One region of the Streptomyces kanamyceticus genome, then DNA from elsewhere that is predicted to be linked to it. Evidence: riboswitches for the same ligand, from Rfam matches in the RefSeq annotation. Region 1 holds a riboswitch; each other region holds the start of a gene.
What was found. A riboswitch is a leader RNA that binds a small molecule or an ion and turns the genes downstream of it on or off. The one in region 1 is predicted to bind cobalamin.
Positions count from the first base shown of each region.

Region 1 (3,266 bases):
GCGATCGGCATCGGCGCGCTCGTGCCCGCCGCCATCATGTCCATCGCGGCCGCGAACCTCTTCACCAGGAACATCTACAAGGACTTCCTCAAGCCCGACGCGACGCCCGAGCAGGAGACCAAGATCTCCAAGCTGGTCTCGCTCCTGGTGAAGGTGGGCGCGCTGGTCTTCGTCCTGACCATGGACAAGACCGTCGCGATCAACTTCCAGTTGCTCGGCGGCATCTGGATCCTGCAGACGATGCCCGCGCTGGTCGGCGGCCTGTTCACCCGCTGGCCCCACCGCTGGGCGCTGCTCGCGGGCTGGGCGGTCGGCATGGTCTACGGCACGCTCGCGGCGTACGGCGTCGCCTCGCCCACGCAGAAGCACTTCGGTGGCTCGTCCGACACGATCCCCGGCATCGGTGAGATCGGCTACATCGGCCTCACCGCGTTCGTCCTGAACGTGATCGTGACCGTGGTCCTCACCTTCGCCCTGAAGGCGCTGAAGGCCCCCGAGGGCATCGACGAGACCTCGCCCGGGGACTACACGGCGGACGCGGGCGATCCCGGCGTGGTCCAGGACCTGCCGAAGGCGACGGCCGGCGCCGGGCACTGATCCCCTGACCCGCTCCTTCCACACCCGACATGGGCCGCCGGAAAACCGGCGGCCCATCGTCGTACCCCTGTTGCACACTTCGCCACATGGACATCACGATCAGAGACGCGCGCCCCGACGAGTACGAGGCGTTGGGCGACCTCACCGCGGGGGCATACCTCGACGACGGACATCTGAGCCTCGGGGCCGACGACCCCTACCTCTCGGTGCTGCGGGACGTGGCGGGACGCGCCGCGCAGACCGAGGTCCTGGTGGCCGCGGCCGACGAGGGGCCGCTCGGCTGCGTGGCCTTCGTCCCGTCCGGCGGGCCGATGGCCGACATCGCGCGGGCCGACCAGGCGGAGATCCGCATGCTGGCCGTATCCGCCGCGGCGCGCGGCAGGGGCGCGGGCGAGACCCTGGTGCGGGAGTGCCTGCGGCGCGCCAGGGACGCGGGCCGCACGGGGCTCGTCCTGTCCACCCAGCCCTCGATGCGTGCCGCCCACCGGCTCTACGAGCGCCTCGGCTTCGTACGGACCCCGGAGCGGGACTGGCAGCCGATCCCCGACCTGACGCTGCTGACCTACGAGTTGACGTTCTAGGACACTCTCCGCACCACCGGCCGTTCGGCGTCGACACAAGATGTGGGCCTGCTTCAGAAACCCGGCACAAGATGTATGCTCGTGCTCGCTGTCGTCGCAGGGGAATCCGGTGCAAGTCCGGAACTGTCCCGCAACGGTGTATGTGTACGTCTTTGTCGTACCCGCAAGTCCGAGGACCTGCCGGCAGCGCACCCGAGCCGTCCGGCCCGGGTGCCGACCGTCCGGGCCTCGTGGAGTGGGCCGGTGGACGCGGTACGCCGCCCTGCCCGGGTGCGCCCGTGCACCATTCCCTCCCCTGGCCCAGAGCCGAGCGAGGGAGAGCTCCACGTGACCATCGCGCCTGCCGAACCTGCGTCAGCGACGACCACGCCGACCGCCGAGGGTACCGACGCGCCAGGGACCGCGCTGCTGCGCACCCTGACCGACCTCACCGCCGACCTGCCCGACGCCGACGCGGGGCGGGTCGCCGCCGCCGCGCTGCGCGGCAGGTCGGCCCGGGCCGACGTGGCCGAGCTGCGGGAACTGGCGACCGAGGCGGCCGCGGGGCTCATCTCGGAGGACCCGGCGTACTCCAAGCTCGCCGCCAGGCTCCTGTCGATCGGCATCCGCGAGGAAGCGGCCACGCAGGGCGTGCGCTCCTTCACCGACTCCGTCGCGGTCGGCCACCGCGAGGGCCTGATCGCCGACCGCACGGCGTCCTTCGTCACCGAGCACGCGGCCCGGCTCGACGCGCTCGTGGACGCCGCGCTCGCGGACGGCGCGGACTTCCGCTTCGGCTACTTCGGCCTGCGCACCCTGCACAGCCGCTACCTCCTGCGCCACCCCATCACCCGGCAGGTCATCGAGACCCCGCAGCACTTCATGCTGCGCGTGGCGAGCGGCCTCGCGGAGACTGCATCTGATGCAAAGACAGCCAGCGCCCGCGCCCTGGACGAGGTCGCCGCGCTGTACGGCCTGATGAGCCGCCTGGACTACCTGCCGTCCTCGCCGACGCTGTTCAACTCCGGCACCCGGCACCCGCAGATGTCCTCCTGCTACCTCCTGGACTCCCCGCTCGACGAGCTCGACTCGATCTACGACCGCTACCACCAGGTCGCGCGGCTCTCCAAGCACGCGGGCGGCATCGGGCTCTCCTACTCCCGCATCCGCTCCCGCGGTTCGCTGATCCGCGGCACGAACGGGCACTCCAACGGCATCGTGCCGTTCCTGAAGACCCTCGACGCCTCGGTCGCGGCCGTGAACCAGGGCGGGCGCCGCAAGGGCGCGGCCGCGGTCTACCTGGAGACCTGGCACTCCGACATCGAGGAGTTCCTGGAGCTGCGCGACAACACCGGTGAGGACGCGCGCCGCACGCACAACCTCAACCTCGCGCACTGGATCCCCGACGAGTTCATGCGCCGGGTCGCCGCCGACCAGGACTGGTCGCTGTTCTCCCCGGCCGACGTGCCCGAGCTCGTCGACCTGTGGGGCGAGGAGTTCGACGCCGCCTACCGCGCGGCGGAGGCCGCGGGTCACGCGAAGAAGACCATCCCGGCCCGGGACCTGTACGGCCGCATGATGCGCACCCTCGCGCAGACCGGCAACGGCTGGATGACCTTCAAGGACGCCGCCAACCGCACCGCCAACCAGACGGCGGAGCCCGGCCACACGGTGCACTCCTCCAACCTCTGCACGGAGATCCTGGAGGTGACGGACGACGGGGAGACGGCCGTCTGCAACCTCGGCTCGGTCAACCTCGGATCGTTCGTACGCGAGGGTGACATCGACTGGGAGCGGCTCGACGAGACCGTCCGCACCGCCGTCACCTTCCTCGACCGCGTCGTCGACATCAACTTCTACCCGACCGAGCAGGCCGGGCGCTCCAACGCCAAGTGGCGCCCGGTGGGCCTCGGCGCGATGGGCCTCCAGGACGTCTTCTTCCAGCTGAAGCTGCCGTTCGACTCCCCCGAGGCGCGCGCCCTTTCCACCCGCATCGCCGAGCGCATCATGCTCGCTTCGTACGAGGCGTCCGCGGACCTCGCCGAGCGCAACGGCCCGCTGCCCGCCTGGGAGAAGACCCGCACCGCGCGCGGCGTCCTGCACCCCGAC
Region 1 is NZ_CP023699.1:3,535,536-3,538,801, forward strand. Features, by position in the region: gene mctP (monocarboxylate uptake permease MctP) at 1-597, shown strand, start outside; gene CP970_RS14280 (GNAT family N-acetyltransferase) at 684-1,178, shown strand; cobalamin riboswitch at 1,254-1,377, shown strand; gene CP970_RS14285 (ribonucleoside-diphosphate reductase subunit alpha) at 1,506-3,266, shown strand, end outside.

Region 2 (3,266 bases), 890 kb from region 1:
TCGAGGAACATCTCGCCGGGCGGCGGGCCCCAGTGCCGCTCGACGGACTCCCGCAGCTCCGTGGGGAGCGTCGCGTACCAGCGCTTGTAGTCGGCGGCCGGGATGCGCACCGGGTTGGCGGCGAGCTGCTCGTCGGTGAGCCACTCCTGGTCGTGGCCTCCGGCGTCGATCAGCGCGCGGATCAGCTCGTCGCCGTCGCCGGAGACGAGACCGGGGATCTCGTCCGAAGGACCGAACTCATAGCCCTCGCCGATGAGCCTGCGAAGGAGCGCGACGGCGGACGCGGGGGTGTCGAGGCCCACCGCGTTGCCGATGCGGGAGTGCTTGGTCGGGTACGCGGAGAGCACCAGGGCCAGGCGCTTGTCGGCGGCCGGAATGTGCTTGAGGCGGGCGTGTCGTACGGCGATTCCGGCTACCCGCGCCGCGCGCTCGGCGTCGGCCACGTAGGCCGGGAGCCCGTCCTCGTCGATCTCCTTGAACGAGAACGGCACGGTGATCAGACGGCCGTCGAACTCCGGCACCGCGATCTGGCTCGCGGCGTCCAGCGGGGACACGCCCTCGTCGTTCTCCTCCCAGGCCGCGCGGGACCCGGTCAGGCAGAGCGCCTGGAGGATCGGCACGTCGAGGCCGGTGAGGGCGCCCGCGTCCCACGACTCGTCGTCGCCGCCCGCCGACGCCTCGGCGGGCTTGGTGCCGCCCGCCGCGAGGACGGTGGTCACGATGGTGTCGGCGGCGCGCAGCTCCTCGATGAGCTCCGGTTCGGGGGCGCGCAGCGAGGCAACGTACAGCGGCAGCGGGCGGGCGCCCGCGTCCTCGATCGCGCCGCACAGGGCGTCCACGAACGCGGTGTTGCCGCTCATGTGGTGGGCGCGGTAGTAGAGCACCGCGACGGTCGGGCCCTCGATGCCGGTACGGGCGGTGCGCTCGAGCGGGCCCCAGGAGGGGGCGGGCGCGGGCGGCTCGAAGCCGTGCCCGGTGAGCAGCACGGTGTCGGAGAGGAAGCGGGCCAGCTGCTCCAGGTTGGCGGGGCCGCCGTGCGCCAGGTAGGCGTGGGCCTCGGCGGCGATGCCGACCGGCACGGTGGAGGAGGCCATCAGCTGGGCGTCGGGGGCCTGTTCACCGGTGAGCACGACGACCGGCAGGCCGCTCGCGGTCAGCTGGTCGAGGCCGTCCTGCCAGGCGCGGACACCGCCGAGGAGGCGTACGACGACGAGCTCGGCGCCGTCGAGCAGCGCGGGGAGCTCGGCCAGGTCGAGGCGGGAGGGGTTGGCGAACCTGTAGTCGACGGGACCCCCCGCAGCACGGGCGCTGAGCAGGTCGGTGTCGGAGGTCGACAGCAGCAGAAGCATGCGGGCGCAGGCCTTCCTCGGGGTGTCCGCGCCCCGGGTGGTCGTGTTGGACGGCAGGAGTTCCTGGCTCACCCCACACGGGTGGGGCTCACAGTGGCGGGACCGCGCCGGATTCGCACCGGGCTTCCTCCTTCGGGTCCTGGTGGACCCACGCCGTCGCTGGCGTCGGCGGACCTGGCGGCCCGCCGCCTGCATAGTAAGTCCTGCCCAGGTCGCGGTGGGCGGCCACCTGCCGGGACGGCCGGTATCGGGAGGCACCCCGCCGGATCCGCGTGGGTATGCTCGCCGCCATGCCGCCCACCCGAGCAACCTACACACAACAGGGCGAATCCCTCATACGTGACCGGGGCGACGCCTGCCCCGGAGCCCTCCGCCTGCACCGCGCCGACGACGGCTCGCTGGCCCGACTCCGGCTGCCCGGCGGCCTCTTGACGTCCCGTCAGGTAGAGGTCCTGGCCACCGCGGCCGAGCGCCTCGCGGACGGTCACCTCAGCATCACCTCGCGTGGCAACGTCGAGCTGCGCGGCCTCGGCGAGGCCTGCGGCGGCGAACTCTCCGCGCTCCTCGCGGACGCGGGCCTGCTCCCCTCCGAGCGGCATGAACGCGTCCGCAACGTGGTGGCGTCCCCCCTGGCCGGAATCGACGGACTCGGCCATGCCGACGTGCAGTTGTGGGCCCGTGAGCTGGACGGACTCCTCTGCGCGCGGGAGTGGACGACGGAGCTCTCGGGCCGCTTCCTGTTCGCCCTGGACGACGGGCGGGGGGACGTGGCGGGGCTCGGGGCGGATGTGACCTTGATCGCAGAATCGGGCGGCACGGCGGTGCTCCTGCTCGGCGCCGCCGCCTTCCGGGTGCCCGGTGCCGACGCGCCCCGTGCGGCACTGGCCGCGGCGGGAGCGTTCCTCGCCGCGGCGCGCGAGGCGGGCAACGGGGCCTGGCGGGTGCGGGAGCTGCCCGGGGGGCAGGGAGTGGGGGTGGCGGAGGCACTGACGGGGGCGGGGATTCCCGGCACCCTCACGGGCCCGCCGAGGCTCGCTGCGCCTTCGACGCTTGCCGCGCCGCTGCCTTCGACGCTTGCTGCGCCTTCGACGCTCGCCGCGCCGCTGCCGCCGACGCTCGCCGCGCCGCTGCCGCCGACGCTCGCCGCGCCGCCGCCGGCGCTCGGCGGCTCTCCGGCCCTCGCCCACCCTCCGACGCTCGGCGGCCGGGCCGCTGCCTCGACTCCCGACGTTCCGGCTGCCGCCGCCCCGGCCGCTGCTCCGGTTTTCGGTACTCCGGCCGTCGCTCCGGCTTTCGGTGCCACGGCTGACTCTTCGGCTGCCGTTCCGGCCTCGGACGCACCGGGCGCACCGGGCGCACCGGGCGCACCGGATGCACCGGATGCACCGGATGCGCCGGACGCTCCTGCGGCCTCCGGTACTCCGACTGCCGCTCGGGCTCCCGGTAGTCCGGGCGGCCCTGCGGCTTCCGGTCTTCCGGGTGACGCTCAGGCTTCTGGTGGTCCGGCCGTTGTTCCGGCCCCGGGTGCCCCGAGCATCGCTTCGCCCTCCGGCACTTCGATCGCCGCCCCGGCCCCCGGCGTCCTGCGCGGCGCCGTGCTGGTGCAGGCGCCCCTCGGGCGGGTCAGCGCGGACCAGCTGCGGGCCCTGGTGCCCGCGCCCGATGACGAGGTGCGCGTCACGCCCTGGCGCGGTTTCGTCGTTCCCGGGTTCACCGACGAGGCCGCGCGGGAGCGGCTGCGGGTGCTGGCCGACGCCGGGTTCGTCACCGAGCCCGGTTCGCCCTGGCTGGGCGTCGGCGCCTGCACCGGGCGGCCCGGCTGCGCCAAGTCGCTCGCCGACGTCCGTGCCGACGCCGTACCGGGCCACGGCGGACTCCCCGTCCACTGGTCAGGATGCGAGCGGCGCTGCGGACATC
Region 2 is NZ_CP023699.1:2,643,955-2,647,220, reverse strand. Features, by position in the region: gene cobN (cobaltochelatase subunit CobN) at 1-1,349, opposite strand, end outside; cobalamin riboswitch at 1,385-1,522, opposite strand; gene CP970_RS10440 (cobalamin biosynthesis protein CobG) at 1,640-3,266, shown strand, end outside.
Region 2: it holds a riboswitch for cobalamin, as region 1 does, so the genes downstream of both, cobN (cobaltochelatase subunit CobN) here and CP970_RS14285 (ribonucleoside-diphosphate reductase subunit alpha) in region 1, are expected to answer to the same signal.

Region 3 (3,266 bases), 3.2 Mb from region 1:
CTGGGCGCCAGGCTGTTCGAGCGGACCAGCCGCCGGGTGCGGCTCACCGCAGCGGGAGAGGCCTTCCTGCCCGCGGCCCGCCAGGCCCTGGAGGCGGCCGAACGGGCCCGCGCGGAGGTCGCGGCGGCCTCCGGCCAGATACGCGGCACGCTGACCGTCGGCTCGATCCCCACCGTGACGGCCGTCGATCTCCCCGCGATCCTCGGGGACTTCCGCAGGCGCTACCCCCAGGTCCGGATCCACCTACGGGCCGGGGCCAGCGAACGGCTCGTCGGGCAGGTGCGGGACGGCGCCCTGGACGCGGCGTTCCTCGGGGTGCCGCCCGGGTTCCGCACCCAGGGCGTCCGCGACCGGGAGCTCGCCCTGGGGCGGCACGTCGCCGTGGTCGCCCCCGACCACCCCCTCGCCACGCGGGACAGGGTGGACCTCGGCGCGCTCGCCGGCGAACTGTTCGTGGACTTCGCCGACGGCAGCGCGGCCCGCGCCCAGTCGGACGCGGCCTTCGCGGCGGCGGGCCTGCGCCGTGAGGTCGCCTTCGAGGTGTCCGGCGTGGAGCTCATGGCCCGGATGGTCCGCAACGGACTCGGCATCGCCCTGCTGCCCGAACTGTTCGCCGCCGGACTCCACGGCCTGCGCGGCGTGCCCCTCACCAACGGTCCCGTCCGGGTGGAACGCCTCGTCTGGAGCCGCGCCGCCCCGTCCCCCGCGGCCGCCGCGTTCCTCGCGCTCCTCGACGTCGACACGCGGCTGCCCGCCGCATGACCGGCGGCGCCGGCTAGCGGCCGTCCGCCGGGCGGGCCGCCGGTTCGTACGCCCGCAGTCCGGGGATCCACGCCCGCACCACGCCCTGGTACACCTCGTACTCCGCTCCGAACTGCCGCCGCAGCGTGGGCTCTTCATAGGCGCGGACGAACGTGGCCATCACCGCCCACGCCACCAGGCCGTAGCCGAGCAGCAGGGGCCGCGCGAGGACCAGGCCCTGGGCCAGGATGAGCGCGACGACCGCCACGTACATCGGGTTGCGCACGTAGCGGTAGGCGCCGGTGATCACCAGGCGTTCCGTGGGCGCCACCGGAGCGGGCGTACCAAGGCCCTGCGCCACGAAACGGCCGAAGGAGTGCACGAGGAGCGCCGCCGAGCCGAGCAGCAGGGCCCAACCGAGCGCGCCCACCGACCAGTTCCAGGAACCGCCGGCCGACCAGGCGTCCGAGAGCCACCACGGCACCACGCCGGTCACCACCCCCGGTGCCACCACGAAGAAGACCACGCTGCCGACGGCTGCCACACCCTGACGCATGACATCAGCATGCGAGACCTGGTGCTCCGCCGGAAGGTCCGCGACGGGATACGGCAGGAAGGCATGAAGGTGCCGCCCCGCTCACGGGGCGTACGACGTGCGGGCGTGCGCTGGCGCGCGCCTCCGCCGCTCCCCATGCGCAGGTTGTCAGTTTGATCAGTTGCGGACTACTGTCACGACGCCTTGGTGAACGGGAAATCCGGTGTGATGCCGGTGCGGCCCTCGCCACTGTGATCGGGAAGTCCGGCTCCAGCCCTCGCGGCAGCCACTGGGTGCGCAAGCCCCCGGGAAGGCGGAGTCCGGTCGGTACGACCCGTCAGCCAGGAGACCGGCCAAGGCGCGTTGTCCATCCACGAGGTGCTGGAGAGGGTCTGCCGAGCCATGCACATAGCCGAGGGTTTCCTCCCACCGGCGCACGCGATCGCCTGGGGCGTAGCGTCCGCGCCGTTCGTCGTCCACGGAGTCCGTTCCCTGACCCGTGAAGTCAAGGAACACCGGAGAGCACCCTGCTCCTCGGTGCCTCCGGAGCCTTCACTTTCGTCCTCTCCGCCCTGAAGATCCCCTCGGTGACGGGCAGTTGTTCGCACCCGACGGGGACCGGGCTCGGCGCCATCTTGTTCCGGCCGCCGATCATGACCGTGCTCGGCACCATCACGCTGCTGTTCCAGGCCCTGCTGCTCGCCCACGGCGGGCTCACCACGCTCGGGGCCAACGTCTTCTCGATGGCGATCGTCGGGCCCTGGGCCGGATACGCCGTCTACCGGCTCCTCAAGCGGTACGACGTGCCGCTGATGGTCGCCGTGTTCTTCGGCGCCTTCGTCGCCGACCTCTCCACGTACTGCGTCACCAGTGTCCAGCTGGCCCTGGCCTTCCCCGACCCCAGCAGCGGATTCTTCGGCGCGCTCGGCAAGTTCGGCGGCATCTTCGCCGTCACGCAGATCCCGCTGGCCGTCAGCGAGGGCCTGCTCACCGTCGTGGTGATGCGGCTGCTCGTGCAGTCCAGCAAGGGCGAACTCACCCGGCTCGGCGTCCTGCTTCAGCGCAAGGCCGGTGCGGAGAGTGCCGTGATCAAGACGGAGAAGACGGGGGCCGGTGCCTGATGAACCGGAACGCGAAGATCAATACGCTGCTGCTCCTCATCGTCGCCGCGCTCGCGGTGCTGCCCCTGGCACTCGGCCTCGGCGACGACAAGGAAGAGCCGTTCGCCGGTGCCGACGCGCAGGCCGAGTCGGCGATCACCGAGATCAAGCCGGACTACAAGCCCTGGTTCTCGCCCCTGTACGAGCCGCCCTCCGGGGAGGTCGAATCGGCGCTGTTCGCGCTGCAGGCGGCCCTCGGCGCGGGCGTGCTCGCGTACTACTTCGGGCTGCGCAGGGGGCGTCGCCAGGGCGCGGAGCGCGTGCGCGCGCAGGACGACGCGGAGGGCGCGCGCCCCGAGACCGAAGAGGTCTGACCCCGCGTGCTGCCCATCGACGCGGCGGCGCACAGCAGTCGCTGGCGCCGCCGCCATCCCGTGGACAAGGCCGTGCTCGGGCTCGGCCTCACCGTGCTCGCCATCTCGCTGCCGCCCTGGCCCGGCGCCGTCCTCGTCCTGACCGCCGCGCTCGCCGTGCTGCTCGGCCCGGCCGGTGTGCCGCCGCGCAAACTGTGGCGTGCCTACCGCGTGCCGCTCGGCTTCTGCGTCACCGGCGCCGTGACCCTGCTCGTCCAGGTCGGCGGGCCCGACGGGTTCGTCACGCTCGCCGACGGCGGCCCGGCGCGCGCGGGCGGGCTGCTCCTGCGGACCTCTGCGGCCTCGCTCGGGGTGCTCCTGTTCGCGTTCACCACGCCCATGTCGGACCTGCTGCCCCGCCTGGTCAAGGCCGGGGTGCCCGCGCCGGTCGTCGACGTGGCGCTCGTGACGTACCGGATGAGCTTCCTGCTCCTGGACTCCATGGGCCGGATCCGGCAGGCGCAGGCGGCCCGCCTC
Region 3 is NZ_CP023699.1:357,653-360,918, forward strand. Features, by position in the region: gene CP970_RS01410 (LysR family transcriptional regulator) at 1-762, shown strand, start outside; gene CP970_RS01415 (methyltransferase family protein) at 776-1,297, opposite strand; cobalamin riboswitch at 1,465-1,648, shown strand; partial or broken gene CP970_RS01420 (energy-coupling factor ABC transporter permease) at 1,679-2,397, shown strand; gene CP970_RS01425 (energy-coupling factor ABC transporter substrate-binding protein) at 2,397-2,750, shown strand; gene cbiQ (cobalt ECF transporter T component CbiQ) at 2,757-3,266, shown strand, end outside.
Region 3: it holds a riboswitch for cobalamin, as region 1 does, so the genes downstream of both, CP970_RS01420 (energy-coupling factor ABC transporter permease) here and CP970_RS14285 (ribonucleoside-diphosphate reductase subunit alpha) in region 1, are expected to answer to the same signal.